2 linked regions of the Glaciimonas sp. CA11.2 genome follow. The protein of the gene in region 2 interacts with the protein of the main gene of each other region in a pairwise test. Links are inferred from orthologs where the notes say so. Each region holds a gene or a part of one and is shown on either strand. Other genes may lie near its edges. The genes, in order: RGU75_RS09615 and mtgA.

Region 1 (4,918 bases), 1.3 Mb from region 2 along the record:
AGCCAATGTGCAAGCAATGGCGGCCAGTGCATTCCGCACATTGTGTTCACCAGCTGCATCGAGTCGTACCGCGAACGTTTGTTTAGGTGTTGTGACGTGTAAGATGCTGCCAAATGCCGTTGGTTGATAAGTACAGTGCACATCGGCATCAGCAGAAAAGCCAAAGGTCAGCGACCGCACGCCTCCACCTTTGTCAGCAGTAAGCCCGCGCCACAGTGGCGTAAAAGGATCATCGGCAGGGAAAACTGCAATCCCGCCATCTGATAAGGCACTCATTACCGCGCCATTTTCTAAAGCCACGGCTTCGACACTGGCCATGAACTCCTGGTGTTCGCGCTGCGCATTATTCACCAGTCCAACCGTTGGCGCGGCAATAGCAGCGAGTACCGCTATTTCGCCGGGGTGATTCATTCCCAATTCGATCACCGCCGCCCGGTGGCTGGCATCCAGCCGTTGCAGGGTGAGCGGCACACCTATTTCGTTATTGAAATTACCACGTGTGGACAGATAACCGTCAACACCGAACGCGGCAGCCAAAATCGCGGCGATCATCTCCTTGACCGTGGTTTTGCCATTGCTGCCGGTTACGGCGATCAGTGGCAAAGAGAATTGTCGACGCCACCCATTAGCAATCGCGCCAAGTGCATTGCGCGTATCTGCCACGATCAGCGCAGGTACGGATAAATTGGTCGGCGCACGCTCAACGATTAATGCTGCTGCACCTTGCGCTATAACCTGATCCAAAAAATCGTGCGCATCGAAGCGCTCTCCGCGTAAGGCGACAAACAGGTTTCCCGGCACGACAGCCCGGCTATCGGTTGTTAAGCCGGTGATGGCAATGTCGCCAGCGGCAACGCTGCCGCTGCCATTAATACTGGCAAGACTCACTGTCTGTTGCCAGGACTGCAGCCAGGATTGCAGATCATCGACTGATGCAGTAAACGGAATCTTGATCATATCGGGCCACCTTTCATCGTGGCACGTGACGCCAACGCCAGGGCCGTATGATCAGCATCCAAAAATGGTAATTTCTTTCCTTTTATTTCCTGATAGGTTTCATGGCCTTTGCCAGCCAACAACACTACATCCGCTTTACCCGCCTTGCGCACAGCGCGCAGAATCGCCGCCGCCCGATCTTCCTGCGTTTGAACGGTTGCCGCTGATTTCATCCCTGCAAGAATCTGTGCAATGATCTGGCCCGGATCTTCGCTGCGCGGATTGTCGCTGGTGACGATCACATGATCGGCAATCTCTGCAACGGCACCCATCTGCGGCCGCTTGCCCGGATCGCGATCTCCGCCACAACCGAATACGCACCACAACTCACCGCCACGTTGCTGTGCGACCTGACGCAATGTAAGTAATGTTTTTTCCAATGCATCTGGAGTATGCGCGTAATCAATCACAATCAATGGCGCATCCTGACCACCAAATTGCTCCATGCGTCCGGGAACAGCGGTTAACCGCTCAAGCGCTTGGACCGCGGTATCCCATACGACTCCTTTGGCAAGCAAAACGCCTAAAATACCTAGCACGTTACTGACGTTAAACTGGCCAACCAGATGCGTTTTAATCTGGCCTGAACCGAATGATGAGACGACGTGAAAAGCCGTACCGCTGGCGCTGGTGCGTACTGCCGTCGCGCGCAGTATCGGAAATTCACCTAAAACGGCAGCACTTTCCATCGCCGCATCCGTCAAGGCATAACCAATAACGGCTGCCGAACCGCCTTCTTGTAGCATTTGCCGCGCCAGACGCAAACCCATCTCATCGTCAAGGTTGATCACAGCGTGTTGCAAACCCGGCCATTCAAAAAGTGCGCGCTTAGCTAACTCGTAAGTTGCCATATCGCCGTGATAGTCGAGATGATCACGGGTGAAATTAGTGAACAAAGCAATATCGACATGCAGGCCATTGAGGCGACCTTGATCCAGCCCGATAGAGGAGGCTTCAATCGCCAGCGCCTGCACGCCCGCTTGTTGCAGCTTCAACAGTTCAGTCTGTAAAAGAATCGCATCAGGCGTGGTATAGCCGGTAACCGTAAATTCAGCACGTTGGCGCGGTACAAAAGTACCAATTCCGAGCGTGCCGATGACGCCAGTCGTTTGCCCGAGCTGTGCCAATGCGTGGCCCAGCCATTGACTGCACGAGGTCTTGCCATTGGTTCCGGTCACGGCAATAACGCTCATATCGCGGTCAGGCTGCTGATAAAAGGTATTCGCTATCGGGCCTGCGAGTTTTTTCAGGCCATCTACAGCCAGATGCGGAACGGTCCAATCCGGATTCCATTCGAATTGGTGTACTTCAAATACAACTGCAACAGCGCCCTTTTCCAAGGCTTGGGCAATGTATGTACGGCCGTCGGCGCCATCGCCGGGGTAGGCAAAAAACACATCTCCGGCACTTATTTTTCGTGAATCGGAGACTAGTCGGACTGTCGGAGATGCCGCCGTTACAAGTCCTTCCAACCATGTCTGGATTGACGCCAACTTGGTTAGTGTGTTTAACGCAGATGGCGGGGATCGTCTGATAGTCATCAGAAACTCTCCTTCGGACCATCAGTCGGAATGATGATGTCGGTAATATTAGAGTCAGGCGGCACATTTAAGGTACGCAATGCATTTCCCACCACACTGGCAAAAACTGGCGCAGCGGAATCACCACCATAACGGTAGGCGTTGCTAGGCTCATCAATCATTACAGCAACAATTAAGCGAGGATCCGACGCTGGAGCGAAACCGACGAAATCAGCAATATACTTTTTAACGTACTTACCACCTTCAATTTTGTAAGCCGTGCCCGTTTTTCCGCCTACACGATATCCGGGCACTTGTGCTTTCGGTGCCGTACCTCCGGGCGCAGTTACTCTTTCGAGCATTGCACGCATGGTTAACGCCGTTTTTTCAGAAATGACGCGTTGACCAATCGGATCGGTAGTGACTTTTTTGAATGACAACGGGATCAAGTCGCCGTTGCGCGCAAAAATGGTATAGGCATGTGCCATCTGGATCAGTGATACAGATATTCCATGGCCGTAACTCATGGTTGCCTGTTCAATCGGACGCCATGATTTGAACGGACGGACGCGACCGGCGACAGCACCGGGGAAGCCAAATTTTGGTTGCTGTCCAAGACCGACCGTGGTGAACATTTCCCACATTTCTTCGGCTGGCATCTGCAAGGCTATTTGTGCCGTCCCGAGGTTGGACGATTTTTGGATAATCTGAGCAACAGTCATACTAAGCAATCCATGCGGGTGTGAGTCACCGATAGTTGCCGTACCGATCGTCATTTTATCCGGCACCTGGAACGTGGTTCCAGGTTGAATACGATTGGTATCAAGCGCCAATGCCACCGTGAATGGTTTTAGCGTCGATCCCGGCTCAAAAGTATCGGTCATCACGCGATTGCGCAGTTGCGCGCCGGTGAGTATTGATCGATCGTTAGGATTATAACTAGGCAGATTGGCGAGTGCCAGCACTTCGCCGCTTTTGGCGTCGACCACTACAATGGCTCCGGCTTTGGCTTTGCTCTTCTCAACCATCTCTTTTAGTTGAGTAAAAGCAATGTACTGAATTTTGCTGTCTATTGACAAGACAAGATCGCGACCGTCATGCGGCTCTTTGACGGCTTCAATATCTTCGACAATCCGACCAAGACGATCCTTGATAACACGGCGGCTACCAGTAGCTCCTGCCAGCGTTTTTTGTTGTGACAGTTCCATCCCATCTTGTCCTGCATCTTCGATATTGGTAAAGCCGACCACGTGCGCCGCTACTTCACCCTCAGGATAGAAGCGTTTATATTCGGGACGCGTTTCGATCCCGGCAATACCAAGCTTGGCTATCTGATCCGTCGCCTCTTTCTCGACTTGCCTCTTGAGGTAGACAAAGCTTCGATCAGAATCGAGCTTTTTATTTAACTCGGCCTGCGTCATATCAAGTAATTTTGCCAGCGCTTGCAACTTTTCTTTGGGCGCTTGCTGTACATCATCAGGAATCGCCCAGATTGCTTTGACCGGCACCGATGAGGCCAATACCTGACCGTTGCGATCAGTAATCTTGCCACGCGTCGCTGGCAACTCTAGCGTGCGTGCATAACGAGAAGCGCCTTGCTTTTGCAAAAATTCGGTAGATACGCCTTGTAACCATAACGCTCTTGCCACCAAAGCAAAAAAAGCTGCAAATAACATAAACAGCACAACGCGTGAACGCCAAACCGGGAGTTTGACTTTCAATACAGGGCTTGCGGTAAATGGCATGCCTTTGGATGCGGCGGTACGCGGAGGGTTGCGAGTCATTTGGCCCCCATCGTTAAGTACTGGGTGCGCTGCGGCGTCAATGGCACCATATTCAGGTCACGCCGCGCACCGGCCTCGATCCTGGCATTTTTGCCGAGAGTAGATTGATCAAGCTGTAGTTGGGACCACTCTATATCCAGCTGCCGCGCCTGGCTTTGGGCGCGCCCCAGTTCGATGAATAACTGACGTTCCTGATATTGCGCATTGACCAATGCCAGCGCGCAGATAACGAGCATTACCGTCAACATCGCGTTGACACGCCCGATCATGACTGATCACCTGTCATGAGACCTGATTTTGCGCTGCTGGCGAGACGCTCACCGACCCGCATAATGGCTGAGCGTGAGCGCGGATTGGCAGTCACTTCGGCGTCCGATGGCTTAACACGCGAGACTAGTTTTAACTGAGGTTGCGGCAAATCGACAGCAAGAATCGGTAAGCGACGGTCTGGCTGCGGCAGCTTGGCTTTGGAAGCCATATACTGCTTGACGATGCGATCTTCCAGCGAGTGAAAACTGATCACAACCAATCTCCCTTGCAGAGACATCTGCTCGAACGCCTGATCCAACACTATTTTGAGTTCTTCAAGCTCTTTATTGATGTAAATCCGGATAGCTT
Region 2 (13,189 bases):
GAAACTGAGCGCGCCGATGTTTTGTGCAATGCGCTCAAACTCCTCCTGTGCTGGCTCAGCCACATCCTCTCCCGCGTCAAAAAGCTGTTGAAGTGCGACGCGCGTATGCGCAACCACGGCTGCCGCCTCTGACTTCTCTTGTATAGCAAGCGCCCCTTCGATCTGATGTAAGACATAGTCGATCTGAGTTAATACTTCGCGCTTGGTTGGCATTACAAAATATTCGTCGAGTAACTTTTCGACATGGCGCAAGCTAACTAGCATCTCGCCAACTAGCACCTTGACTATTTTTTTTTGTTGCGCGTCCCGATAGATATCATCCAACCAAGGCATCGGTTCAGCGGGTGGCTCATCTGACATCACTGATAATAAGTGTGCCGTCATGGCATCGGCACTTTCCGAAAAATTCACCGGCAAACGGTTAATACAGCTAAGGGAGTATTCGATAAATAGTAAACTCGTCGCTATCTCCAAACCGATTGGATCACCCTGTCTGGCCAAGGTGGCATGACGCGCAATACCGCTTAACTCTCGCAATAACTTAGCGAGAGATGGCGCGTTTAACTTACTGCCAACAGCGCTCAACCCAAGCATTTCTTGCTCAAACTCCTGGTGAAGATCGGGCTCACCAGCGGCGAGACAATCCCACATTTGTTTAGCCCGCGTTAAATGTTCTTTGGCCGCACGCAAAGCTGCCAAATCAACCTGACCATACCGATGCAAAGAAAAATCCGATGGAACGAGTCCATCCAGCCGATAAGTGCTACGAATCTGTGCGTTTAGTGCTGATGGAGCATCTATTCTGGAGATAAAAAATAATGCATCGCGTAAAAGACGTTCCGAGATACTTGATGAGCCCTGACTTAAACGACGTAGCTGTAAATTGATGCGGGCAAATAACTGCTTAACGAACAACTCGTTTGCAATTTGCGCATTCGCCACGCCATCGGCAAACCCTTGCAATACCCACCAGAAAGCCCTTACCTGATGATTTTTTTGCACAAGAGAAATATCAGCAATAACAGCCTGCATAATCGCCGCATTGGTACACTCAACGGTGCTATCGGCACTTTTTAAAAATGGCAAGAGGGCCATTTCAAAACGTTTGCGCAATGGGCTGTAGTCGACCGACTGGTCGATCACCTGATCGCTCAATTGTCCAAGCAACGGGCTCGCTCCGAAGCTGGTAGAACTCTCGATCATGTCGAACTGCGGACGAGTCGTCAAATCAGGGAAAAACAAGTCTGCAGGATGAATCCGATCAGCGCCGCGAATTTCTAGTAGTGCTTTGTAATAGGGGAACAATTTCACAGGCTGGTGCATCGCCCCAGCCAATAGTTCTTCCAGATATTCGATCAATGCCTGATAAGCAGATTGAATACTCTGCACGTTTTCAACGGTTAGCGCTGTCCGACCAATACATTGCTCAGTTTGCGCATATTCAAGTAGATTTTCAACGGCGTCAGTAATCACTGTGACACCGTCTATATCCACCATTTGCAACGCACCGTGCGCCTGATGCAAATATGTCTTGGCATATTGCAGCGCAGTAGTTTGATCGTACGGGGGCACAACGCCACCCACAACTGGTGTCTCAACAACGTCGGTTGCCGAAAGGTCATCACTTACCGCCAATGAGTACTGTAAAGCCTGGAGTGATTGTCCAAGTGCTACGCGAATTTCGCTCATCACCCAAGACAACGGGCCGGTATCTAATTGCATTGGTTGCATTGGCTGTATTTGTGACACTGTAGCGGGCCCGTGAAAATCTGTGCTCATGACTGCCTCATCAGTTCTAAGGAATCAATACGGTCATCCCACGGGTTGACCTGATTCAGGTGACTTGATCTTATTGAACGTAAAAAGTGTGAGTGATATTTTTTCAAATTTTGCAATTTAACATTCAGACTATAGAGACTAACTTTATCGCCAGTCTCTCAATTCCGTTACCAGGAAAGATAGCCACGCTGCAATCGAATCAATAAAGGTGTTGTTAGTTGGTGACGCGGAAGCGCGATACCGAACTTTTCAAATCTTCTGCAAGTTTAGACAACTCACGAATAGACGACGCAGTCTGACTAGTTCCTTCCCGTGTTTTTTCGGTCACCGTAAGAATATTCTGAATGTTGGAAGCGACACCATTTGCCGAGTTTGCCTGCTGCTCAGTTGCCAACGAAATATTTTGAATCAATTCGGCCAACAGGTTCGACACGCCACGAATGTCTGACAGTGCAGCGCCAGCGGCATCGGATAGCTTTGCTCCTTCGACCACGCCCTGTGTCGACTTTTCCATCGCGACCACGGCATCGTGCGTATCGGTTTGAATGGTGCGTACCAGCGCGCCAATCTGCTTGGTTGCCGCACCGGAGCGCTCTGCCAGGCGCTGGACTTCTTCAGCCACCACCGAAAAGCCACGACCCGCCTCACCAGCGGATGCAGCCTGAATCGCTGCATTCAATGCCAGCACATTGGTCTGCTCCGTAATATCAGCGATAAGCTCAGTGATTTCACCAATCTCTTGTGAAGATTCTCCAAGACGCTTAATCCGCTTTGAGGTTTCCTGAATCTGCTCACGAATTTCATTCATGCCGGTAATGGCGTTTTCAACGGCTTTTGAACCCTCTTCTGCCGCACTTACCGATTGCCGTGCCACATCAACGGACGCGCTCGCGGATTTGGATACATCCGTAATCTGTGTTGCCATTGCCAACACCGCTAGCGTAGCTTCCTTGATCTCGCGCGCCTGTGTTTGGGATGCCTCTAACAATTCGGTCGAAATGCTTTGCGCCTGATCTGACGCTGTCGTTACTTGTCGTGCAGTCGCGGTGACACGACCAACCAGTCCGCGCAACTCTTCAACTGTGTAGTTCACGGAATCCGCAATAGCCCCGGTTATGTCTTCAGAGACTGTCGCTTGCACCGTCAAATCACCGTCCGCTACCTCTTGCAACTCGTTCATTAAACGTAAAATAGCTGCCTGATTCTGGTCGTTCAAGTTGCTGGTATCCAGTTCATGCTGAATAGCCATTAAGCGCTGATCTTCGGCTTCAAGTCGACGCATGTCTGCGTCGTGCGTTCGACGGTGTCCGTCCTGTAATTGGACCCACGCGATTCCGGCCGCAGCCAATAGGGCGAGCAACGCCGATGCCAGCATCAGCCAAAATGGAAGGCTAAGTTCATCCTGTGCATTACGATAACTATCTTGCAAGGTACTCAGGCGCTGCTTTAACAGTTCGTTTTCGGTAAAGATCAATTCTTCGGATTGCTTAGTCGATACAAAGTTCTGTATGTTCGCCAAAATAGCGGTGACGGCGACCTGGTATTCAGCAAAGCTGTTTTCTAACTCAGCTAATTTTTGGCGCTCTTCTTCATTTTTGGAAGCGGGCAAACGCAATATGGCGCTACCATTCAAAAACCCACTAACGATGTCGCGAAAGGTGTTGGTATCCTTGCCAAGCAAAAATGCAGTTTCAGGATTAACCCCCTGAGAAGTCAGAAATTCATTGGCGCTGCGCCCTAGACGCTGCGTCAGCATTACCAGTTGTGAGGCTGCGGAAATTTCGCGCGGTGTTGCTCTGCCTTCCGTCTTCATCGCGGCAATTTGCTCCGACAAATCCAGCAATACAGGCGAAATCCCGTTTAGCTTTTGTAAGATTACGCCAAAGCCTGACAATTCTTTTTGGTGCTTTAAGATAGTCTCAGCTGCCTTATCGGTGTTCAACCAAACTTTCTCCACATCCGCGGCTGCAGAAGCCATTCGTGGGCTCGGCGCAGGAATTTCGCTTCCTTTGTACACCCCACCGGTAGTCAGTAAAACCAAATCTTGATTAAGTTCTTTGCGGCTATCGGACAACTGCTTAAACGCTTCTGTATTACCCTGAATAGCATTCGGCGTCGCTTTACCAATCCGCTGGGAATGCATCAACGCATCGCCTGCAATTTGGGTCTGCGTCGCAATTAGCGTGTCACTTCTGGTACTCAACCACAGGAAGACAATCGTCAGCACGAGGCCGGCACCCATTATGGCCAATAGGGTACGAACTTGCTGCTGTTGCGGCAACTTGCCGATCAGTGGTAATGGCTTGTCTTGATACGATCTGAAGGGCTGACTTGCTGCACCAGATGCACCAGATGACTCCACTGAACTAGTTGCGTCTATAAATTCCGATGATGGAAATACTGCCGAGGCGTTGAGCGATGATGCTTCATGGCCCCGCATCATCAGGGGTGCCTGGCTTTTGTTCGACGTTGCGCCATGCTCGCCGACTGCGGCAAGCGATGCTATCCCTGCGGGTCCCGACTCTTGTCGAAAAAAATTGCCGCCATTAATCTGTTCTTCTTTCGCCGTCTTGAATAGGAACGGTAGTTTAAATGCCATTGCTGAATCTCCTAATTGCCAATTCGATGCTGCCCGATGTCACCACTATTACGTCAACTGCTGACGTCGATAAACTGGCCTCTATTTCCCTGATTTCATCTACCAATGTGTAAAAATCGTGGGCTACTTAGTACCTGCGTCAATTTGAGTTCAGTCCAGAGCTGCGACTCACTATCCAAATACTGTGCGGCACTTGCCTTCACACTATTAACTGGATCAGCCCTACCGGCGGCTTCAACTCCAATCCCGTCGACATCCTGGGAAATCGGTTGCAAGACCATTTCATCGATATTGCGTAAGCCGAGAACTCGACTTACCAATAAACCGCTGTTAAATGCTAGTGCATTGGCAAATGCGACAATCCTCGTATCTTTGTCGATGACCGTGATGGCCTGCCCTTGATAGCGTGCAAAATCGATAACGCTTATTAAGGTACCGCGGATATTTGTCAGACCGAGATACCAATCCTGCGTCAACGGTACTTTGGTGATGCGGTCAACAGCGACAATTTCACCCGCTTCTTCCAGGCTAAGTAGCCAGCGTTGTTGCCCGATTAATAAACCTAATTGGTTATGGTGGACCTTGACACCGCTGCGTGCAGCTTCCATCCGTTCGAGTAAATGCGATTGAAATTCACGTAGACGACTACGCCGCGCATCCGCGTCAGTGCCGAATTTGCGCGGAGGAGGGACAGCCAAATACGGTATATGCGGATCAGCTTCTGATTGGCTCATTGAATAGCGCCTGGAATTAGCCGAGTGCTGCGATTTTAGCCAGCAACTCCTGCGGATTAATCGGCTTCACCAGATAATCACGCGCACCTTGGCGCAAGCCCCAAATCCGATCTGTCTCCAGGCCCTTACTGCTACAGATGATGATGGGAATATCTTGCAACTCCGGATCGCGTGAAATGGAACGTGTGACCTGAAATCCGTTTTGACCGGGCATCACAATATCCATCAAAATCAAGTCCGGTTTGTCGGCCTTGATTTTGCTGATAACGCCGTCGCCACTCTCAGAGGTCGAGACGGAGTAACCGCCTCTTGCCAGAATATCTGTCAAAAAATAACGCTCTGTAGGAGAGTCGTCAACAACCAAAACCTTTTGAATGGCCATGCTCAACCTTTACTTCAATTATGTCGGAATAGGTACCAGCGCTGTTTCAGCTGGCATAACAGGGGACGTCGTAGAAGCGAATGCCTGATTCGCTTCCTGAAGATGCTGTGTGTAGTGGTGGACAGTCTTTAGCAGACTATCTTTGGTGAAAGGCTTGGTCAGATACTCGTCGGCACCCACCATCGCGCCTCTGGCACGATCGAATAAGCCGTCTTTTGAAGACAACATCACCACTGGCGTTGCATGAAATCTGGCACTCTTTTTGATAAGCGCACAGGTTTGATACCCATCCAGTCGGGGCATCAAAATATCACAAAAAATAAGGGCGGGCTTATGGTCGTTAATTTTGGCAAGGGCATCAAAACCATCCTCTGCGAGGATCACTTGATAACCCGCCAAATTTAAAAAAATCTCGGCGGAACGACGAATAGTGCTGCTATCGTCAATCACCATAACCTTCAGGCTTGCGATGCCAATGGGTTGTGTCATGAAGTTTTTGTCCAGATCAATTTGATTTACCAAATCACTGTAACAAAGTTCAAGAAACTTTAGAACAACATTTCGACGCACCGCCAAATTTGACGGTTTTTTTTGAGTTTACTACAGAAAAATCTGTCACTTTTGATCATTGAGTTGCGATTAATCTGCTATTTACACAGATTAATTACGCGGTTTAATCTGCATGACATTTCATTCAGATGGGATCAAATTGCAACTAACAACTAAATTGCTAAAATTACATTGCTACCATTTCAAAATCTTCCTTTCGCGCACCACATTCCGGACAAGTCCAGTTCATAGGCACGTCATCCCACAGCGTTCCGGCAGCGATTCCCTCTTCCGGCAATCCCTGCTCTTCGTCGTAAATCCAGCCGCAAATCAGACACATCCAGGTTTTATATGCTGGTTTTGACGCTTCGTTCGATGTTTCGTTGGTATTGCTCACGGCGGAAACCCTTCAATCAAGTAAAATGTAAAGTCGGATATCTTAATCTAACAGCCGTGCAAAACCAAACTTCTCCTCTTATATTGACATTCGGTGTTGCTGATCCAGTCGGCGCCGCTGGAATTCAGGCAGATCTTGCCACATTTTCTTCCATGGGTTGCCATGGATTATCGGTTATTACCTCGATTTTAATCGGTGACACTGCACGTATCGAAGATACGCAGCAGATTGACGCCGATTGGGTCGCTGATCAAGCCCGCGTTTTACTCGAAGATATGCCGGTGGCCGCCTTTAAGGTTGGCGCAATCGGCAGTATTGAAAGTGTCTCCGTGATCGCAGAGATCGTCTCCGATTACCCTGACATTCCTTTAATTCTCGATCCGTTCCTGACGGCGATGCCTGATCAAGGTCAGGATAGCGAAGATCTTCTGACCGCGATGCGCGAACTATTGATCCCGCAAAGCACGGTAATGGTCTTGTCGGCCGTCGAATTATCGCGACTAGCCGAAACCTGGCGCGAACCGTCGACACAGGATCTATCGACTGTCGATGCAATGCACATCATCGAACTGGGATGCGAATACCTGTTCGTCACCGGAACACCCGGGACAGCAGCAGAAATCAGCAATACGCTGTTTAACGATACCGGGATACTGCGGCAAGATAGCTGGCCGCGCGTCTCTGGCTCGTTTAGCGGTGCTGGCACTACGCTCTCCGCTGCCATTGCTGCAATGCTGGCAAACGGGCTTGATGTTCCCGAAGCGGTCTCCGAAGCACAAGAGTTCACCCTCGCTGCGGTCATGGCCGGCCAACGACTCGGTATGGGAAAATTGGTCCCCGACCGTTTTTTCTGGGCCCGAGAAGATGTTTTGGATGGACTTGCGGAAGAGGAAAGCCAACAAAGCGACGAGAAAGAACAAAATCCACCAATAGTCTCTTGATGTAGTTGGGCTGCATTGCCTGACTGTTCATTTTTTTGCCCTTAATATGAAGGGCGCGCACCCTATTCTAATGATCCTTACGACATGACATCCAATAACGATACGCTATTTTCCCGTGCGCAATTAACGACTCCTGGCGGTGTTAATTCGCCAGTGCGCGCTTTTCGCTCGGTAGGCGGGACACCACGTTTTATCACGCGTGCTGAAGGACCTTATTTCTGGGATGCGGATGATCGTCGCTACATTGATTACATTGGGTCGTGGGGTCCCGCGATCGTTGGTCACGCTCATCCAACCGTGGTTAAAGCAGTTCAGGACGCCGCCGCCCGCGGACTAAGCTTTGGAGCGCCAACCGAAGGCGAAATCCTGATTGCCGAAGAAATCTGCAAACTGATGCCATCAATTGAGCAACTGCGTCTGGTTTCGAGCGGCACAGAAGCCACCATGAGCGCCCTGCGCCTGGCACGCGGTGCCACCGGACGCGACAAAATCGTCAAGTTTGAAGGTTGCTATCACGGTCATGCTGACTCGTTACTGGTTAAAGCTGGTAGTGGTTTGCTAACCTTTGGCAACCCTACTTCGTCTGGCGTTCCAGCCGATTTCGTCAAGCACACACTGGTACTTGACTACAATAATGTTTCCCAGCTGGAAGAAGCGTTTGTAAACATGGGTGACGAAATCGCCTGTGTGATCGTCGAACCGGTTGCTGGCAACATGAATTTGATTCGCGCCACGCCGGAATTCTTACAAGCTATGCGTAGTTTGTGTACAAAATATGGTGCTGTGCTCATTTTTGATGAAGTCATGTGTGGCTTCCGCGTGGCACTTGGCGGTGCGCAAGCGTTGTATCAGGTTGTCCCGGATATTACCGCGCTCGGCAAAGTCATTGGTGGCGGCTTGCCGGTGGCCGCATTCGGCGGTCGCGCTGACCTGATGCAGCACATGGCACCACTCGGCGGCGTCTACCAAGCCGGTACACTATCCGGCAATCCAGTCGCAGTCGCAGCCGGCATGACGACACTGAAGTTGATTCAGGAGCCTGGTTTCTACCAACACCTCAGCGCGCAAACCCTGAGGCTGACACAAGGCCTGACTAAAGCTGCGGCTGACGCCGGAGTTGCTTTTTGTGCTGACGCTATCGGTGGCATGTTCGGTCTCTACTTCTCAGAAAAAGTACCGAATACTTTTGCTGAAATGATGGCTACCGATAAAGAGCAGTTCAACGTATTTTTCCATGCAATGCTGGATGCGGGCGTGTATTTGGCACCGTCTGCCTTTGAGGCTGGCTTCGTGTCCGCACAACATGATGATGCAGTGATAGAGGCGACGCTTGAGGCGGCGTGTGGGGCTTTTGCAAAGTTACGCGCAACCTCGTAAATTATCCGACTAGTCATCCAATACCGCTAAAGTGTGATGGACTAACAATAAAACCGCTGGTAAAGCACGTTGCTTTACCAGCGGTTTTATTTTTATAAAGCCAATATTTTATTGGCTGCTTACGGCAACTCGGCCGATCCCATGCGCCGCAAAATCAAACCAGTGCGCCTCGACAAATAAGCTGATCCGCGATTTTTGTCATAAAAACGCGGACGTGGCAGCATGACCGCCAACCGCGCAGCCTGACTAGCACCAAGATTAGCCGCTGATGAACGGTAATAATGTTGGGCTGCTGCTTCAGCGCCGTAGACGCCGCTTCCCCATTCCACAACGTTCAGATAGATCTCGTAAATCCGCTCTTTATCCATGAGAAATTCAAGCATGTACGTGATAACGAATTCCTGACCTTTGCGAATATAACTGCGCTCCCCCGATAAAAAGAGATTTTTGGCTAATTGCTGGGTGATGGTTGAACCACCAAGCATGATTTTGCCTTTTTTATTATTTCGCGCGTACGCTTTTTCCAGTGCATCCCAGTCAATTCCTTCATGCTCTGAAAAATTAGCATCTTCCGAAGCAATGATGGCACGCTTTAAGTTAGTCGAAATACGGTTATACGGTACCCATGTGTATTGCAACTGAACAGTCGGATTCGTTTCGCGCAGGACTGACAATTGATGTCGCATGAAGCTGGTGGAACTAGGGTTGTGATCGACCCACCACCAAATTTGAACGAAAAAATAAAGTTGCAACGCTAATATTGCGACAATGACAATCAGGAACAAACGCCACACCAGTTTACTGACAGATTTCATCATTATTTCCCGTCAGAATTAAAGCTGCGCACGCAATGCGGCAAACACGTCGCTAGTGTTCGGTCGGACGGAGCGCCAAACAAAAAACGACTCTGCCGCTTGCTCCACCAACATTCCTAAACCATCGCGCACCGTTGCACCATGGGCACTGGCAAACTGCATAAACACGGTAGCTTGTTTGCCATACATCATGTCATAGGCCAAGGTCTGCGGTCCAAAAACGTTTGCTGAGATTGGCGGCACGTCGGCTTGTAAACTGGCAGACGTCGCGTTGATGATCAAGTCAAACGGACCATGCACATCCGCAAACCCGCAAGCAATGATGGTATTTTCCTGAGGAAATTTTTGTGCAAACTGGTCCACTAATTCTTGCGCTTTAGCCACTGTCCGGTTAGCCAAAACCAGTTGCGCTGGACGCGCCAGCAATAGTGGCAATAGCGCCCCACGCGCCGCACCACCAGCTCCCAATAACAAGACGCGCTTTCCAGCGATTGGCGACCCTGCATTACGCACGATATCTGTCACCAAACCGATACCGTCGGTATTATCGCCAATTATCTGTTCATCTCTGAAAGCGAGGGTGTTGACTGCCCCTGCGGCTTCGGCGCGTGCGGTCAACGTTGTTGCCAATGCGTAGGCAGCAAGTTTAAATGGCACGGTAACATTCGCGCCTTTACCGCCTTGCAAGATAAATTCCCGTACCGCATTCGCAAAACCATCCAGCGGCGCAAGCAAGCGCGCATAGTCGATAGACTGTCCGGTTTCAGCAGCAAAACGCGCATGAATATCGGGGGACTTGCTATGCGCTATCGGATTGCCAATGACGACATAGCGATCTGGCATGGAAGAAGATTGCACGGAAGCTAATATTGCGTTTGATAAATCGCATGAGTTTGAAGCAGGTGCAGACATAATGTTGGCAATTTTTTATGTTATTTTTTGGAACACCACACATCGATGTTCTATCGATAAAGACTGATATTGAAAGCTTTATGAAAATTTTTTATTAATATTTATATTGATACAAACAAGACAAAGATCGCCGGATATGAAAAACCAATCTTATAGATTCACATTCACCCATACTTGCCCAAAAGAAGCGACGACAGCTTTGCTTAATGATTATCAACACTCCGCAATTTGGTCTCAAGTTGACCTTCGCGAGAAAAATCCAAGGTTACAATCACTTCCCACACTTCATCCGCAGTGCCAGAGCGCATATTATGCGGAAAACGGTTAAACGGCGCTGCTCTTTCGATTATTTTCAGCGCGGCGGCATCAAGGCCAGGAACGTTCGAACTTCTCTCCACTTCCAGGCCGCCGTCTTTTGTATAAATACTCCCGTCCTGAAAGATCGGGACCGACACTACTAATTTACCGTACAATTTTCTCCCATTTTTACGAGGAAAATTCAACGTTCCCAAGCGCTCCACTCTGTCCGCAAAAGCTTTGTAATACATCGCGTACCGCACGCCACGCGTACTGGGCGTTATCACAGTTTTCCGCGGCCGCTTGTTATAGTCTTCGATACTCTTGGCAATTTCGGCCTGTTCGCGACGCAGTGCTTTGGTATCCGGCGTAAGCTCATTACCATCCTCTGTCGGCACGGCATCTGTACGGCTATCCTGAGATGTCGTTTCCGGAACCGAAAACAATGCCGCGCTCTGCATCTGTGACAACATTTGCTGCTGCTTTTTCTCTAGCGCCGCGATCCGGTGATCGGCGGTGTTGAGGCTGTCGCCATCTTCTGTTTTCAGCATATCCGGTAACGGCGACTTGGCACGACCAGCGTCGGCGTTACCACCTCCATCCAGATTTGCTTGCGCCAACGCCTCCGCTTTCACCGGCGCACTCTGCGTTTTGGCGTTCACGAGAATCACTTCTAGTGCTGGATCAGTTGGCCTGACCTTAGCCGATGCTGGCAGCGTAAAGCGAACGGCCAGCAGCGCCCCGTGCACTAAAACCGAAATAGCGATGGCGATATATAAAACCAGATTTTGAGAAAATGGTTTCACGCGCAGCAAGATTGGGCGTCCGGTCGTCAAAAGCTTAAGGCTTCATGTCGGTTGAAGCAGCGCTGCCCGCAACCACATCTGCTTTGGCATCAGTTTCCGCATCGACACCATTGACCGCGACATCTGTAACTTCACGGTCATCAATACTATTGATATTACCGTCCTCCGCGGTTCCCTCACCCTCTTTTTCTATTCCCGAATGCTCGTTCGGCAAATCCATGGCCGCATTAAGTTCGTCCACCATTTCATCATCATCCGAGGCATCATTTGGATCGCCCTGTGCCGTGGTCGCGGGCGGCGTCAACACTTCCAGCAATCGTACCTCGATACTCAAATCGATTTCGTCCCAACGAATCAAATCAAGTTTTACCGACGCGCCCCGTGCAACTTGTGGCATACCAGGTAACTTGATTACTAAAGGTATATCAATCAGACGTAAAATTTCGTCCTTCAACACAACCGCTTCAACCTGCTTCACCTGTTCCTGGCCCAGCCAACGAAGACACCAATAGCGTTCCATCGTTGACTGAAAATCACCGTAACCCGCGTAGGTTGCATCGAAAGCCGAAACAATCGCGAACAAGTCTGCATCGCGCGGTTTGAATGGCGCCACCAGTGGCGCCGTGACGCCACTCTCAACGCACGCCAAAATCTGCCATTGATTCACAAGATCGGTATAACGACGCAACGGTGAAGTACTCCATGCATATTGGTCGACGCCCAATCCCTGATGAGGCGCGGCGTGGGTTACCATGCGCACCTGCATTTTTGTCGCCCAACCACCACTGCCGCCGCCCTGTGCACGATAAATTCCCGGCACACCGTGGTCGTTCATCAATTTTCCCCAAGTACTATTGGCAAAAATCATCAGTTCAGCAACGATTTTGTCGAGTGGTGCACCACGTTTGCGACGCGCAATCGTGACAACGTCGTCATCAACATAAAAATTGAAGTCAACGCGATTATTTTGTTCGGGACGGAGGCCGAAATTTTCTCGCTTCGCCATCCGACCTTGTTCGAGTACAGAAATCCATTGCCACAAAATGGCAATATCCGCTTTATGGGGATAGTCGCCTTCACCGCTCGCCAAGTTCTCTTCGGTCACCAGCATATCGAGCGTGTTGTGGCGTAAATTAGCGGAGATCGGCACCAATTCGGCTTTAGTTTCGGTGCTGATCAAGCGCCAGTCTTGCGGGTCCAGCGTTGCGTATAACGACAACGCCGGACAGTTCTTTCCCTCATCCAAGGAGAACGCTTCGACCAACGAATCGGGCAACATGGTTATTTTGTCGCCGGGCATGTAGACCGTTGACATGCGATGACGCGCGAGCGCATCGATGGCGTCATCACGTTTGATCGCCAGTCCGGGCGCGGCGATATGGATACCGATCCGTACATTACCATCCGGCAATGTCACAACTGAGAGCGCATCGTCGATTTCAGTGGTTGTTACGTCATCGATAGAAAATGCACGGACGTCAGCCAAAGGCAAGGTTGCCGCAGTCGTAATAGTTGGCACCGGAATTTCTGGAAACCCCACCCCTTTCGGGAAAAACTCAAACAGAAACTTGGAAAAATGCAGATCCTTTGGCGATGCAATA

Evidence for each region.
Region 1: the proteins of mtgA (region 2) and RGU75_RS09615 interact in binary tests that used the Escherichia coli proteins (3 or more experiments, as listed by UniProt). The link is inferred for Glaciimonas sp. CA11.2 from one-to-one orthologs.

Annotation. Positions count from the first base shown.
Region 1 is NZ_JAVIWL010000001.1:2,245,662-2,250,579, reverse strand. The notes cover bases 1,919-4,918. They hold RGU75_RS09615 (penicillin-binding protein 2), read right to left. Parts: upstream 4,301-4,918; coding sequence 2,537-4,300; downstream 1,919-2,536. Other genes in these bases: rsmH (16S rRNA (cytosine(1402)-N(4))-methyltransferase RsmH), read right to left, coding at 4,566-4,918; ftsL (cell division protein FtsL), read right to left, coding at 4,297-4,569; RGU75_RS09620 (UDP-N-acetylmuramoyl-L-alanyl-D-glutamate--2,6-diaminopimelate ligase), read right to left, coding at 1,919-2,537. Outside these bases: RGU75_RS09625 (UDP-N-acetylmuramoyl-tripeptide--D-alanyl-D-alanine ligase), read right to left, coding at 1-957; more of RGU75_RS09620, read right to left, coding at 954-1,918. UniProt on the Escherichia coli protein: Essential cell division protein that catalyzes cross-linking of the peptidoglycan cell wall at the division septum. Required for localization of FtsN.
Region 2 is NZ_JAVIWL010000001.1:911,595-924,783, forward strand. What follows is about bases 7,726-10,598. They hold mtgA (monofunctional biosynthetic peptidoglycan transglycosylase), read right to left. Parts: upstream 9,574-10,598; coding sequence 8,878-9,573; downstream 7,726-8,877. Other genes in these bases: hemL (glutamate-1-semialdehyde 2,1-aminomutase), read left to right, coding at 7,726-8,758; aroE (shikimate dehydrogenase), read right to left, coding at 9,592-10,416. Outside these bases: RGU75_RS03875 (Hpt domain-containing protein), read right to left, coding at 1-1,779; RGU75_RS03880 (methyl-accepting chemotaxis protein), read right to left, coding at 1,994-4,378; RGU75_RS03885 (chemotaxis protein CheW), read right to left, coding at 4,474-5,112; RGU75_RS03890 (response regulator transcription factor), read right to left, coding at 5,129-5,494; RGU75_RS03895 (response regulator), read right to left, coding at 5,513-5,983; RGU75_RS03900 (rubredoxin), read right to left, coding at 6,231-6,383; RGU75_RS03905 (hydroxymethylpyrimidine/phosphomethylpyrimidine kinase), read left to right, coding at 6,497-7,381; more of hemL, read left to right, coding at 7,466-7,725; RGU75_RS03925 (energy transducer TonB), read right to left, coding at 10,689-11,588; RGU75_RS03930 (ribonuclease catalytic domain-containing protein), read right to left, coding at 11,623-13,189. UniProt on the Escherichia coli protein: Peptidoglycan polymerase that catalyzes glycan chain elongation from lipid-linked precursors. May play a role in peptidoglycan assembly during cell division in collaboration with other cell division proteins.